Regions from separate parts of the Pseudoalteromonas sp. MM17-2 genome, predicted to be linked through region 2. Evidence: predicted binding sites of a transcription regulator. Region 2 holds the regulator's gene; the other holds the start of a gene.
What was found. Region 2 encodes NrdR, which represses ribonucleotide reductase genes. Its sites were predicted from a motif close to AAACACNANATNTNGTGTTT; they were not measured.

Region 1 (7,325 bases), on a different contig from region 2:
GATGCCCTTCTAACGCCAGCAAGCCCGCTTGTTTAGACAGTGCTAGAAAGCGTTCATTATGACGCTCGTCATTCAACCAAAACGGTACATTCATTAATGAGCGGCAAGCTTTGTCCACTTTATTATTGTAAAACGACGAGCTATCGATGTAATCGTACAAGATTGCCGCTTTATTTTTATTATGGCGCTGCATAGCTGGTACACCACCATGCTCTTCAAGGTACTTAAACACCTCATCAGCCAGATACCAAGCGAAGGTCGGCGGCGTGTTATACATACTGCCCTGCTTGGCCTCCACCGCGTAATCCAGTATTCCTGGGCGCGGCAAACCTTGACGTTCAAGCAGCGTCTTTCGGACAATCACAATAGCAAGGCCCGAAGGACCAATATTTTTTTGCGCACCGGCGTAAATAACATCAAAGTCATCAACATTGATTTCTCGCGATAGAATCATCGACGACATATCGGCCACGATAGGCGCACTAGGGTGGCGAGGCACATCAAATAATTCAACACCATCAATGGTTTCATTAGGGCAATAATGAATGTAGCTGGCTTTTTCAGGCAATGGCCATTGCGCCACCGGTGTGACGCCAAACTGACCATCACGGTCATCACGTACATTCAGCTCAACCACATCGGTGTACTTACGCGCTTCTGTCGCCGCGCCGTCAGACCAAATACCGGTATTAACATACACCGCTGGTGCATCGTCCAAATGCAGATTCATTGGCACAGCGGCAAATTGACCACGACCGCCACCATGCATAAAGAGCACAGCAAAATCATCGCTAATGTTCATTAACCGGCGCAAACGCGCCTCGCACTGTTGCGCCATAGTTAAGAACGGTTCAGCTCGGTGACTCACTTCCATCACCGATACTCCGAGATTTTGCCAATCTAAAAATTCACTCTGTGCCTTTTTCATAACCTCGGGTGGCAACATGGCAGGGCCTGCACAAAAGTTGTATACGCTCATTACTTCTATTTCCTCATTCCATATGCGTATGGATAACACCTAGGACGCTATGCACCACGATTAGGTGCTCGAGAGGTGTTATCAACAAATAAAAAAAGCGGCTGAAGCCGCTTTCATATACTAAGAGATTTACTCAGGCGTGTCATCGCCTGCAGAGGGTGCCTGTGAATTTTCTGGCACCTCATTTTGCTCTATGTCGACTAGGTCTTCATCATCGATTTCTTCGATACGTTGTAACCCAACCACAGCCTCACCGTCAATGGTGCGGATCAAAATGACCCCCTGCGTGTTACGGCCAACGCGAGACACTTCATTAACACGGGTACGTACTAAGGTCCCGCGATTAGAAATGATCATGATTTCATCATTGTCATCGACCTGCACCGCGCCGACCACCGGGCCATTACGCTCGCTCACTTTAATTGAGACCACGCCTTGTGTCGCTCGACTCTTAGCAGGATACTCTTCTAATGGTGTGCGTTTACCATAGCCATTTTCAGTCACGGTCAGGATAGCGCCGTCCCCTTGCGGTACAATTAACGATACCACTTTGACGTCGTCTGGTATCTTGATGCCACGAACACCTGTCGCAGTACGGCCCATAGGACGCAGAGCGAGCAGTTCTTCGCCCGTTTCAGGGTCACGTTTAACTTCACCCGTTTCAGCATCGCGTTGTTTCTCATTGAAACGCACTACTTTGCCGTGCTCGGTAAATAGCATGATGTCGTCTTCACCAGTGGTGATACGTGCACCGATTAGGCTATCCCCTTCATTCAGGTTAATCGCGATGATGCCGCTGGCGCGTTGACGGCTGTAGGCCGTCAGTGGCGTTTTCTTAACAACACCGCTGGCGGTCGCCATGACAATAAACTTGTCTTCTTCGTATTCACGCACAGGTAATATCGTGGTGATACGTTCATCAGCTTCGAGCGGTAGCAAGTTAACAATCGGCTTACCACGCGCTGCACGGCTGGCAAGTGGCAACTGATAGACTTTCAGCCAATACAAACGCCCTGCGCTGGAGAAGCATAAAATGGTGTCGTGGGTATTGGCAACCAGTAACCGCTCGATGAAATCTTCATCTTTCATCTTCGTTGCCGACTTACCCTTACCGCCTCGACGCTGGGCCTCATAATCACTCAAAGGCTGGTACTTAACATAGCCTTCATGGGACAAGGTCACCACCACATCTTCTTCGTTGATTAAATCTTCTAAGCTGATGTCGTGAGCCGCAGCACTGATTTCAGTACGACGTTCATCGCCATAGGTGTCTTTAATCAATACTAACTCGTCACGGATCACTTCCATCAACCGTTCAGGTGAACCGAGGATATGTAACAACTCAGCGATAAGCTCAAGTAGCTCTTGGTATTCATCAAGGATTTTACCGTGCTCTAAGCCAGTCAGCTTATGTAAGCGCAGCTCCAAAATAGCCTGAGCTTGGGGCTCTGATAGGTAGTATTGACCATCGCGAATACCTAGGCCATCAGCAAGCCAGTCTGGGCGCGCAGCATCATCACCGGCTTTTTCCAGCATGGCTTTTACATTGCCGAGCTCCCACGGGCGAGATACTAACGCTTCTTTCGCCTCGGCCGGTGTTGGCGACTTACGGATCAGCTCAATGACCGGGTCGATATTCGCCAAAGCAATAGCAAGACCTTCAAGGGTGTGTGCACGGTCACGGGCTTTACGTAAATCGTATACAGTCCGGCGAGTGACCACCTCGCGACGATGCAGAATAAAGGCTTCGAGCATCTCTTTGAGGTTGAAACAACGCGGCTGATTGCCATCTAGGGCAACCATATTCATGCCAAACACTGTTTGCATTTGCGTTTGTGCGTACAGGTTATTGAGGATTACTTCGCCGACTTCGCCGCGTTTTACCTCGATAACAATGCGCATGCCGTCTTTATCAGACTCATCGCGCAGCGCACTGATCCCCTCAATCTTCTTGTCTTTAACCAGTTCGGCGATTTTTTCAATCAAGCGCGCTTTGTTGACCTGGTATGGGATTTCATGGACAACGATGGTTTCGCGACCGGTTTTTTCATCCACTTCGACATCGGCACGAGCGCGGATATAAATCTTACCACGGCCGGTTTTATAGGCCTGCTCAATGCCCTTCTTGCCATTGATAATGGCTGCGGTAGGAAAATCAGGACCAGGAATGTAGTCCATCAATTCTTCAATCGTGGTTTCCGGCTCTTTAATAAGCGCCAAACAACCATTGATCACTTCGGTGAGGTTATGCGGCGGTATGTTAGTGGCCATACCGACGGCAATACCCGAAGAGCCATTGACCAGTAAGTTAGGCACTTTGGTCGGCAACACATCTGGGATTTGCTCGGTGCCGTCGTAGTTCGGCACAAAGTCTACAGTTTCTTTTTCTAAATCAGCCAGTAGCTCTTGTGATAGCTTCGCCATACGCACTTCGGTATAACGCATCGCTGCCGCTGAGTCACCATCTACCGAGCCAAAGTTACCTTGACCATCAACAAGCATGTAACGCAAGGAGAATGGCTGTGCCATACGAACGATGGTGTCGTACACTGCACTGTCGCCATGGGGGTGGTATTTACCGATTACATCACCGACTACACGAGCCGATTTCTTATAGGGTTTATTCCAGTCATTGCGGAGTTCATTCATGGCAAACAACACACGACGGTGAACAGGCTTAAGCCCATCACGCACATCGGGAAGCGCACGCCCTACAATTACACTCATAGCGTAATCGAGGTAGGAATTTTTTAACTCATCTTCAATATTAACCGGAAGGACTTCGTTGGCGAGATCAGTCATTGATTCCACTTTCCTTCTTCATTGACAGCCTCCGTCCCCAACAAAGTGAAGGAGAATCAGCGACTGTCATTTGTCGTTATTATCTGCGTTCATGCTATCACATTATTTTTGATTTTACAGGCGCTAAATCTTTGCGATTTGCGAAAATCCCCCCGTATAATGGCCTCATAAACACGAGGAAGTTTTATATGACCGAACATCAAAATGTAGACCACAGTGAAATAGCTAAATTTGAAGCCATTGCCGAACGTTGGTGGGATTTCGACGGCGAATTCAAACCACTGCACGATATCAACCCTCTGCGACTGGATTTCATCGCCCAGCACGCACAAGGACTGGCGCAGAAGCAGGCCGTGGATATAGGCTGCGGAGGCGGAATTTTAGCTGAGAGCATGGCCAAGCTTGGCGCTCAAGTCACGGGAATTGATATGGGCCAAGAGCCACTCAATGTAGCGAAGCTGCACGCGCTGGAGTCTGGGGTAAAAGTGGATTATCAGTTAAGCACTGCCGAAGCATTTAGCGAACACCACAGTGAACAGTTTGATGTGGTCACTTGTATGGAAATGCTTGAGCATGTGCCTGAACCCGAGTCGGTTATTGCCGCCGCCGCCCGCCTCGCTAAACCAGGAGCAAATGTGTATTTCTCTACGCTCAATAAAACCACTAAAGCCTATTTGCTGGCAATAGTGGGAGCGGAGAAGGTGCTAAAAATGGTTCCTGAAGGTACGCACGACCATAGTAAATTTATTCGCCCCTCGCAACTTATAACGTGGGCTGAGCAACAGGGACTCAAAGTGCGTCACAGCGCCGGCTTAAGTTATAACCCGCTGACAAAACAATTTACCCTTAATAACGACGTTAGCGTTAACTATTTATTACACTTCGAAAAATTGCTGTGATCGAAAATGATCCGCGCATTGTATTGGCAAATTCGCGGATGACGAATACACTATATCTGGTGGCTTGTTAATTTTTGAACACCAGATATAGTGATTTAAAATGATCGTCACGAATACAATTTAAGCGTATTGATGATAAAAAAATCAGTCGCTATCGGTACAAAAATTTCGTTTAAATTGTTTTTTTTGGCGTTGATTTTCATCTAAATACAGCTTTAAAAATGCTATAAGGTTAACGATCACTAACCCCTTGTAGTTATCCACAGATTGTCAAGGTATGCGCCTCTTGCAAAAGCATCGCTACCCCACTATCTTGTGAGTCGCTGTGATGAAAACACCATATATAGTGTTTAAATCTTGGCCAATTAGGCCGTGCTTTAATCTGCTGTACTCATAAATAGGTGATAGCGAAGCACTATCCTGGCAGTAAAGTAACATCCGCTGATGTAAATACGGGCGGCAACACGTATTTCTCAGCCGTGCGCTAAGACAACTAATTATAAATACGGGCAATAACTATGAACCAACAGCTATCTGTTAGTAAACGCGACGGACGTAAGGAAGCGCTGGATTTAGATAAAATCCATCGCGTTATTACTTGGGCGGCAGAAGGTCTGAATAATGTATCTGTCTCACAAGTTGAACTTAAGTCCCATATTCAGTTCTATGACGGTATCCGCACCGAAGACATTCATGAGACAATCATTAAGTCAGCAGCAGATCTGATCTCAAAAGACACTCCTGACTATCAGTTTTTGGCAGCTCGCCTTGCTATCTTCCATCTAAGAAAGAAAGCTTATGGCCAATTTGAGCCACCGAAGCTGTATGATCACGTAGTTAAGCTCGTTGAAGATAAACGCTACGATCAACATTTACTCACTGATTACACTCAGTCTGAGTTCGAGCAAATGGATGCCTTTATTGATCATAGCCGAGACTTAAACTTCAGCTACGCCGCAGTAAAGCAGTTGGAAGGTAAATACCTAGTCCAAAACCGTGTGACTGGCGACATTTACGAGAGCGCGCAATTTTTATATGTATTAGTGGCTGCCAGCTTATTCTCTGAATACCCAAAAGAAACGCGTCTTGACTATGTTAAGCGCTTTTACGATGCCGTTTCTACATTCAAAATTTCGTTGCCAACACCGATTATGTCGGGTGTGCGCACACCGACTCGTCAATTTAGCTCATGCGTACTGATTGAGTGTGACGATAGCCTAGATTCCATTAACGCGACTTCTTCTGCAATCGTTAAATACGTATCACAGCGTGCCGGTATTGGTATTAACGCCGGACGCATTCGTGCCCTAGGCAGCCCAATCCGCAACGGTGAAGCCTACCATACAGGCTGTATCCCATTTTATAAGCACTTCCAAACGGCAGTAAAAAGCTGCTCTCAAGGTGGAGTACGCGGCGGCGCAGCCACACTCTTCTACCCACTGTGGCACTTGGAAGTGGAAAATCTGCTGGTCTTAAAAAATAACCGAGGTGTCGATGACAACCGGGTACGCCATCTAGATTATGGTGTGCAGTTTAATAAGTTGATGTATACCCGACTCATTAAAGACGGCCACATTACCTTATTCAGTCCATCGGATGTGCCAGGCTTGTACGATGCCTTTTTCGAAGACCAAGAAAAGTTCGAACAGCTTTATGTGCAGTACGAACAAGACGACAGTATTCGCAAAAAACGTATCAAGGCCATTGAGCTGTTTTCGATGTTTTTGCAAGAGCGTGCCAGCACTGGGCGCATCTATCTGCAAAACGTGGATCACTGTAATACTCACAGCCCGTTCGATGCTAAAGTCGCGCCTATTCGCCAATCTAATTTATGTTTAGAAATCGCGCTGCCGACTAAACCGATGAATAATGTTATGGACGAAGAAGGCGAAATTGCCTTGTGTACGCTATCGGCATTTAACCTCGGTGCTATTAATTCACTCGACGAGCTCGAAGAGCTGGCCGAACTAGGTGTCCGCGCCCTTGATAGCCTGTTGGATTACCAAGAGTACCCTGTTCCTGCTGCGTATAACGCCACCATGGGCCGTCGTACTTTGGGTATTGGCGTCATTAACTTTGCCTATTACTTAGCTAAAAATGGCAAACGTTATTCCGATGGCAGTGCCAACGCGCTAACACACAAAACTTTTGAGGCGATTCAATATTACTTAATGAAAGCGTCAAATGAGTTAGCGAAAGAAAAAGGCGCTTGTCCTAAGTTTAACGAAACAACCTATGCTCAAGGCATTATGCCTATCGATACTTATAAGAAGGATCTCGATAGTGTATGTGACGAGCCGTTACACCTTGATTGGGATGGACTACGCGAAAGCATTAAAACCCATGGTATGCGTAACTCGACGCTATCAGCGTTAATGCCTTCAGAGACCTCATCGCAGATTTCTAATGCCACGAACGGCATCGAGCCGCCGCGTGGGCACATCAGCGTTAAAGCATCTAAAGACGGTATTTTGAAGCAGGTAGTGCCTGAATATGAGCGTTTGAAAGAGCAGTACGAGTTACTTTGGGATATCCCTTCTAACGATGGCTACCTGCAACTTGTTGGCATTATGCAGAAGTTCGTTGATCAAACGATTTCAGCCAATACCAACTATGATCCAAACAAGTTCGAAGGCGGTAAAGTA
Region 2 (7,325 bases):
ACCAATGTCGTGGTGTGGCAGGCAACGGCGAAGGCCCAGCAACAAGCCTTTCTAACCGCACGTTTATTGGAAGTGAAAGGGGTAATAGAAAACCACCAAGGGGTGATCCATGTGATTGCTGGGCGGCTTATTGATCATAGTGACAAGTTACCGGCATTGATACTGAAAAGCCGATTTTTTCATTAGCAATAAAAATAAAACAGTTATTTTTTATTTGTTTTTATTATGTTTTGGATTTAAAAATATCATTCTTTTAGGGCTGTGAAAAAAATTCAATCCTTGTTTAAATAAGCTCACACATCCTTGATAGGCAAATGCGCGGTTTGCGCGTACAATAACACCTTTCAAATCGACAATTACGTTGCACCTAGGAGACAGCATGTTAGAACGTAGCATGAACATTGCAGACTTTGATCCAGAACTTGCCAAAGCGATGGGCGATGAGGTTTCTCGTCAAGAAGAGCATATTGAGCTTATTGCCTCGGAAAACTACTGTAGTCCACGCGTACTTGAAGCGCAGGGCTCACAGCTTACCAATAAATATGCCGAAGGCTATCCGGGCAAACGCTACTACGGTGGTTGTGAGCACGTCGACGTTGTTGAGCAATTGGCGATTGACCGTGCTAACGAGCTGTTTGGCACTGAGTATGCAAACGTGCAACCGCATGCCGGCTCGCAAGCTAATGCCGCAGTGTTTCAAGCGCTACTTCAGCCACACGACACTGTACTAGGCATGAGCTTAGCTCATGGCGGTCACTTAACTCATGGTGCACATGTAAACTTCTCAGGCAAAACCTACAATGCCATTCAATATGGTTTGAATGAGCAAACCGGTGAGATCGATTACGATCAAGTTGAAGCCCTTGCCCTTGAGCACAAGCCAAAGATGATCATTGGTGGTTTCTCAGCTTATTCTGGTATCGTTGATTGGCAGCGTTTCCGCGAGATTGCCGATAAAGTCGGTGCTTACTTATTCGTAGATATGGCACACGTAGCCGGCCTTATCGCTGCCGGTGTGTACCCAAGTCCAGTGCCTTACGCACATGTGATCACCACCACCACACACAAAACGCTAGCGGGCCCACGCGGCGGTTTGATCATCTCTAATTGTGGTGATGAAGATATTTATAAGAAGCTTAACAGCGCGGTTTTCCCAGGCGGTCAAGGTGGCCCACTGTGTCACGTTATTGCAGCCAAAGCGGTGGCTTTCAAAGAAGCACTACAGCCAGAATTTAAAGCATACCAGCAACAGGTTGTGGCTAACGCACAAGCAATGGTATCAGTGTTACAAGAGCGCGGTTATAAAGTGGTATCAGGAAAAACAGACAACCACCTATTCCTGCTTGATTTAATCGATAAAGACATTACCGGTAAAGATGCTGATGCAGCACTCGGTAACGCCAATATCACGGTGAATAAGAACTCAGTACCGAATGACCCACGTTCACCCTTTGTCACTTCTGGTTTACGTCTTGGTTCACCAGCGATTACTCGCCGTGGCTTTAAAGAAGCAGAAGCGAAAGAGCTTGCTGGCTGGATCTGCGATGTACTTGATAACATCGAAAGCACTGATGTTCAGGCAAAAGTGAAAGAGCAAGTGAAAGCGATCTGTGCTAAGTTTCCAGTGTATGCCTAAGCTGCACTAAATAGCCATTAGGCAAACATTTGTGTATGATAAAGGCCGCAAAAATAGCGGCCTTTTTGTTTTCTACAGGAACCCCAGTCACTATGCATTGTCCTTTTTGCAGCGCCAAAGATACCAAGGTTATCGACTCCCGATTAGTGGGCGGCGGCCATCAGGTTCGACGCCGTCGCGAATGCATTGATTGCCATGAACGTTTCACTACTTTTGAAGGCGCCGAGTTGGTGATGCCGCGCGTGATTAAACGGGACGGCTCACGTGAACCATTCAACGAAGATAAGCTCCTAAACGGCTTACATCGTGCCTTAGAAAGGCGGCCGGTGAAAACCGAGCAGGTTGATGAGGTGGTGCATCAAATCAAATCGCAAATTCGAGCGACCGGTGAGCGAGAGGTCAGCTCTTTGCTTATTGGCGAGTGTATTATGGAAGCGCTGAAAGGGCTGGATAAAGTGGCCTATGTGCGCTTTGCATCGGTGTACCGCTCGTTTGAAGATATCCGTGAATTTGGCGAAGAAATCGCCCGCCTAGGGGATTAATATGAGCTTCAGTGCACAAGATGAGCACTTTATGCGCCGCGCTATTGCCTTAGCCTGGCAGGGGCGTTTTACCACCACCCCCAATCCGAATGTGGGCTGCGTGTTGGTTAAAGATGATAAGGTGATTGGCGAAGGCTTTCACATTCAGGCGGGGACGCCGCACGCAGAAATTCATGCCTTAAATGCCGCTGCAGAAAATGCCGAGGGAGCCACCGCATATGTGACCTTAGAGCCGTGCAGCCATACCGGCCGCACCGGCCCTTGTGCTGGCGCCTTGATAGCCGCCAAAGTTGCTAAAGTAGTGTGTGCTATGCAAGACCCTAATCCGCAAGTCAGTGGCCGGGGCATGGCGATGCTTGAGGCCGCTGGCATCGACGTTGAGTATGGTTTGCTCGGTGCCCAAGCCGAAGCGCTTAATACCGGCTTTTTAAAACGTATGCGTACTCAGCGCCCGTTTGTCACCTGCAAACTAGCAGCCAGCATTGATGGCAAAACGGCGCTCGCCAATGGCCAAAGTAAATGGATTACTTGCAGTGACGCCCGTGCTGATGTGCATAGCCTGCGAGCGCAACATTGCGCCATTGTCTCGGGAGCCGATACGGTAATAAGCGACAATGCGCAATTAAATGTGCGCCTAAGCGAACAGCAACTTGCCGATTACCCGCTGGCGCAAGTGCGCCAACCGGTGCGGGTGATTATCGACAGTCGCTACCGGCTCACACCCGATTTAGCGTTAATGCAGACACCCGGTAAGATTATTATCGTGCGCTCACGCACAGCACCTGCGCTTGATAAAGTGCAGCAATGGCCCAACAATGTAACCGAGTTGTATGTTGCCGGGGATAACGATGGCCATGTAGATTTAGACGCGTTACTCACGCAACTGGCTGCAGATGATATTAACTCGCTGTGGCTTGAAGGAGGCGCGACCCTAGCGGGGGCCTTTGCGAAGCAGCAGCTTGTTGATCGTTATGTGGTTTATTTGGCCCCTAAACTCATGGGCCAAGGTGCCAAAGGGCTGGTGAACATAGGCCCATTTGCCGATATGAACGACATTGAACAGATGCAATTTAGCGATATGCGCCCCATAGGCGAAGATGTGCGCCTTACCCTAGATAAAAGAGCAGTGGAATAGCCATGTTTACAGGCATTATAGAAGCAACCGGAACCTTAAGTTCACTCACTCTTGTTGATGGCGATTTAAAAGTGCGCGTCAGCAGCGATAGCCTCAACATGGACGATGTGGCCTTGGGTGACAGCATTGCCACGAATGGCGTTTGCCTTACGGTGACACAAAAATTCAGTGATGGGTTCAGTGCCGATGTATCGCGCGAAACCTTATCACTTACACGCTTTGCGCATTACCAGCAAGGCCAACGTGTTAATCTTGAAAAGGCGCTGCAGCCATTATCAAGGTTAGGGGGTCATTTGGTTTCTGGGCACGTAGACGGCATTGCCGAAGTGGTTGATGTGCGTAGCAACGCCCGCGCAATTGAATATTGGCTGCAAACCGACGCCGAACTGATGAAGTATATTCCCTATAAAGGTTCGGTGTGTATTGATGGTGCCAGTCTGACCGTCAACGAGGTTCATGGTAGCCGCTTTAAGTTGACCATTGTGCCGCATACTTTAGAGCAAACCACGATTGCAGATTTTCAAGTGGGCACCCAGGTTAACCTTGAGGTTGACCAAATAGCTCGCTATTTAGAGCGCCTAATTAATGGTGCCAAGGCTGAGCAGCCTCAATCCTCAGTTTCCGAGAGCTTGCTGGCGCAAGCTGGATTTATAAAATAAACGATAATGGGCAAGATATGAGTTTAAACACCGCAGCGGAGATCATCGACGACATTAAAAATGGCAAGATGGTTATCCTCATGGATGATGAAGATCGTGAAAACGAAGGCGATCTCATTATCGCCGCCGAACACATCAGCGCCGATGCCATTAATTTCATGGCCACCTATGGCCGAGGCCTTATTTGCTTGACGCTTACCCAAGCGCGTTGTGAACAATTGGCACTGCCGTTGATGGTCAGTAATAATGGCGCGCAATTCTCAACCAACTTTACCTTGTCCATTGAAGCGGCAAAAGGGGTGACAACCGGTATTTCGGCCGCAGATCGTGCCCGCACGGTACAAGCCGCCGTCGCCAAAGGGGCAGTGCCAGAAGACATCGTCCAGCCGGGGCATATTTTCCCCATCATGGCGCAGCCAGGCGGCGTACTGACGCGTGCAGGGCACACTGAAGCTGGCTGCGATTTAGCACGCCTTGCGGGCCTTGAGCCGTCCTCGGTTATCGTCGAAATCCTGAACCCCGATGGCACCATGGCGCGTCGTCCGCAACTCGAAGTCTTTGCTAAAGAGCATGGCATAAAAATGGGCACTATTGCCGATTTAATCGAGTACCGTAACCTCAATGAAACCACCATCGAGCAAGTGGCGAAGTGTAAACTACCAACACAGTACGGTGAGTTTGATCTAGTTACCTACAAAGACACCATTGATGGTCAGCTGCACTATGCGATGATCAAAGGTGATATCAGCGACCCAACCTTAGTACGGGTGCATTTACAAAGCACTTTTAACGATATTTTACTTTCCGATCGAGGCGCGGATCGCAGTTGGACATTGTCTAACGCCATGGCCTATATCGCCGAACATGATGGTGTGTTGGTTATCCTTGGTAAGCAAGAGCGCAGTGAAGATATCGAAGCCATGGTTAAGGCCTTTGCTTTGGAAGATGCTGGCGAAAGTGCCAACCACCGTAAAATCCAGGGGACATCGCGCACCGTGGGCATCGGCTCGCAAATCTTAGCGGATTTAGGCATCACCAAAATGCGCTTAATGAGCATGCCGAAGAAGTATCATGCGCTGTCAGGTTTCCACCTTGAGGTGGTTGACTACGTACAGCCAGAATAAGCAGCTATTTTTTTTCAATTATGCTATGATGCGCGGCAATTTTGCGATACCCGCATTTCGCCGGCATCACGCCTTGGCAGAATCAATTAAGGTTTACAGATGAAAATTATTGAAGGTAACAAGTTTGCACCGGGCAAAAAATTTGCCATCGTGATTTCGCGTTTTAACGACTACATTGGTCGCAGTTTATTGGACGGCGCAGTCGATGAGCTAAAGCGCACAGGTAACGTCAGCGATGATGATATTACCGTGGTGTATGTGCCGGGTGCGGTTGAGTTACCTCTTGCTGCCAAGCGCATTGCCGCCAAAGGTGAGTTCGATGCTATCATCGCCTTGGGCGTGATCATTCGTGGCGGCACTCCGCACTTTGATTTAGTTGCCGGTGAGTCGAATAAAGGCTTGGCGCAGGTATCGCTTGAGTATGATGTGCCGGTTGCTTTTGGCGTATTAACGACTGAAAGCATAGAGCAGGCGATTGAGCGTGCCGGTACAAAAATGGGCAACAAAGGCGGCGAAGCTGCATTAGGTGCCCTAGAAATGGTTAATGTTTTAGACAAAATTTAAGGGTTCACAGTGAAACCAGCAGCGAGACGCAAAGCGCGCATATTGGCCTTACAGGCCGTTTACTCTTGGCAAATGAGCGGTAACGCTATTGCTGATATCGAACAAAACATGTTAATCGAGAATGACGTGACTAAGGTCGATGTAGAGTATTTTAAAGACCTAGCGCGCGGTGTTGCCGTTAACTCAAAACAGCTAGACGAAGTCTTAGCTCCGCATTTGACGCGTCCGTACGAAGAAATCGATATGGTAGAAAAAGCCATTTTACGACTTTGTGCGTATGAGCTTAAATTCCGCGATGATGTGCCATACAAAGTGGCCATCAATGAAGGCATTGAGCTGGCGAAAATGTTTGGTGCCGATGACAGTCATAAATTCGTTAATGGTGTGCTTGATAAAGCCATTAAGCAGCTACGTAATAGCTAAGCACCTTTAACAAGGAGAGCCGGCTGAGGCCGGCTTTTTTGTGTATGCAAGAATTTGAATTAATAAACCGATACTTTAAAGGCCGAGGGATCACACGCCGGGATGTTAATCTTGGCATAGGTGATGACTGCGCGTTGGTGAGTATTCCGGAAAACAGCCAATTAGCCATTACCACAGACACCATGGTAGCTGGTGTGCACTTTTTTGAAGATATGTCACCGCGAGCTTTGGGACACCGGGCTATCGCCGTTAACCTCAGTGACCTTGCTGCAATGGGCGCCGAGCCTGCGTGGGTTTCTGTGGCGCTTACCTTACCGAAAGCCGAAGTAGAATGGTTAGAAGAGTTCACCGCAGGCATGCATGAAATAGCAGAATATTTCAACGTGCAAATCATTGGTGGTGATACTACGCAAGGCCCACTTACTGTTACCGTATGCGCCAAAGGCACGGTGCCTACCGGCAAAGCGTTAACACGCGGCGGTGCTAAACCCGGCGATTGGATTTATGTTACTGGACCGTTGGGTGATGCGGGCCTGGCTATTGAAGCGCGCAAACAACACTTAGATATTGCCCCTGAATGGCTGAAGAAGCTGACCACTAAATTGGAGTATCCGACGCCCCGGGTAGCAGCGGGACAGGTTTTGCGTGGCTACGCCAGTTCTGCCATTGATATCTCCGATGGGCTGTTGGCCGATTTACAGCATATCTTAGATATGTCTTTGGTCAGTGCCACCATTCATGCCGATAAAATTCCAACGTCAGAAGCCTTTCGTCAAAGCATTGAAGGCGAGGCGAAATGGCCTTATGTGCTTGGCTATGGCGATGACTACGAGTTGCTTTACACGGTACCAGAGAACCACAAAGCGATGCTGGATAATCGTTTGAGTCAGTATGGCATTGAGGCTGTGTGCATTGGCCAAATTCGTGGTGGCGAGGGAAAGGTCGAGGTACTTAACGGTGAAGATAAACTCGATGTCGCCCAAGTGGGCTTTGAACATTTTATACAGGGTGACGCGTGATCACTACAAGCTTATTTAATCTACGTCGCGGTCATCAGTTTTTAGGCCTAGGCTTTGGCTTAGGTTTAAGCCCCAAAGCCCCAGGTACAGTGGGCACCTTTGCGGCAATTCCTTTTATTTTTATGACCTGGGGTATGCCACTGTGGGTGCAAGCAGCAATGGCGCTCATGCTATGCACTGTGGGTGTGTGGGCCTGTGGTAAAACCGCTGATGACTTGGGTGT

Region 1: the regulator NrdR is predicted to act here: its motif matches at 5,013-5,032, upstream of nrdA (class 1a ribonucleoside-diphosphate reductase subunit alpha).

Annotation. Positions count from the first base shown of each region.
Region 1 is NZ_JAKRFV010000011.1:52,901-60,225, reverse strand. Features, by position in the region: gene serC (3-phosphoserine/phosphohydroxythreonine transaminase) at 1-979, opposite strand, end outside; gene gyrA (DNA gyrase subunit A) at 1,109-3,781, opposite strand; gene ubiG (bifunctional 2-polyprenyl-6-hydroxyphenol methylase/3-demethylubiquinol 3-O-methyltransferase UbiG) at 3,970-4,680, shown strand; gene nrdA (class 1a ribonucleoside-diphosphate reductase subunit alpha) at 5,199-7,325, shown strand, end outside.
Region 2 is NZ_JAKRFV010000015.1:17,027-24,351, reverse strand. Features, by position in the region: gene MHM93_RS12720 (error-prone DNA polymerase) at 1-186, shown strand, start outside; gene glyA (serine hydroxymethyltransferase) at 380-1,636, shown strand; gene nrdR (transcriptional regulator NrdR) at 1,729-2,178, shown strand; gene ribD (bifunctional diaminohydroxyphosphoribosylaminopyrimidine deaminase/5-amino-6-(5-phosphoribosylamino)uracil reductase RibD) at 2,180-3,313, shown strand; gene MHM93_RS12700 (riboflavin synthase) at 3,316-3,972, shown strand; gene ribBA (bifunctional 3,4-dihydroxy-2-butanone-4-phosphate synthase/GTP cyclohydrolase II) at 3,990-5,096, shown strand; gene ribE (6,7-dimethyl-8-ribityllumazine synthase) at 5,196-5,660, shown strand; gene nusB (transcription antitermination factor NusB) at 5,670-6,083, shown strand; gene thiL (thiamine-phosphate kinase) at 6,128-7,102, shown strand; gene MHM93_RS12675 (phosphatidylglycerophosphatase A) at 7,099-7,325, shown strand, end outside.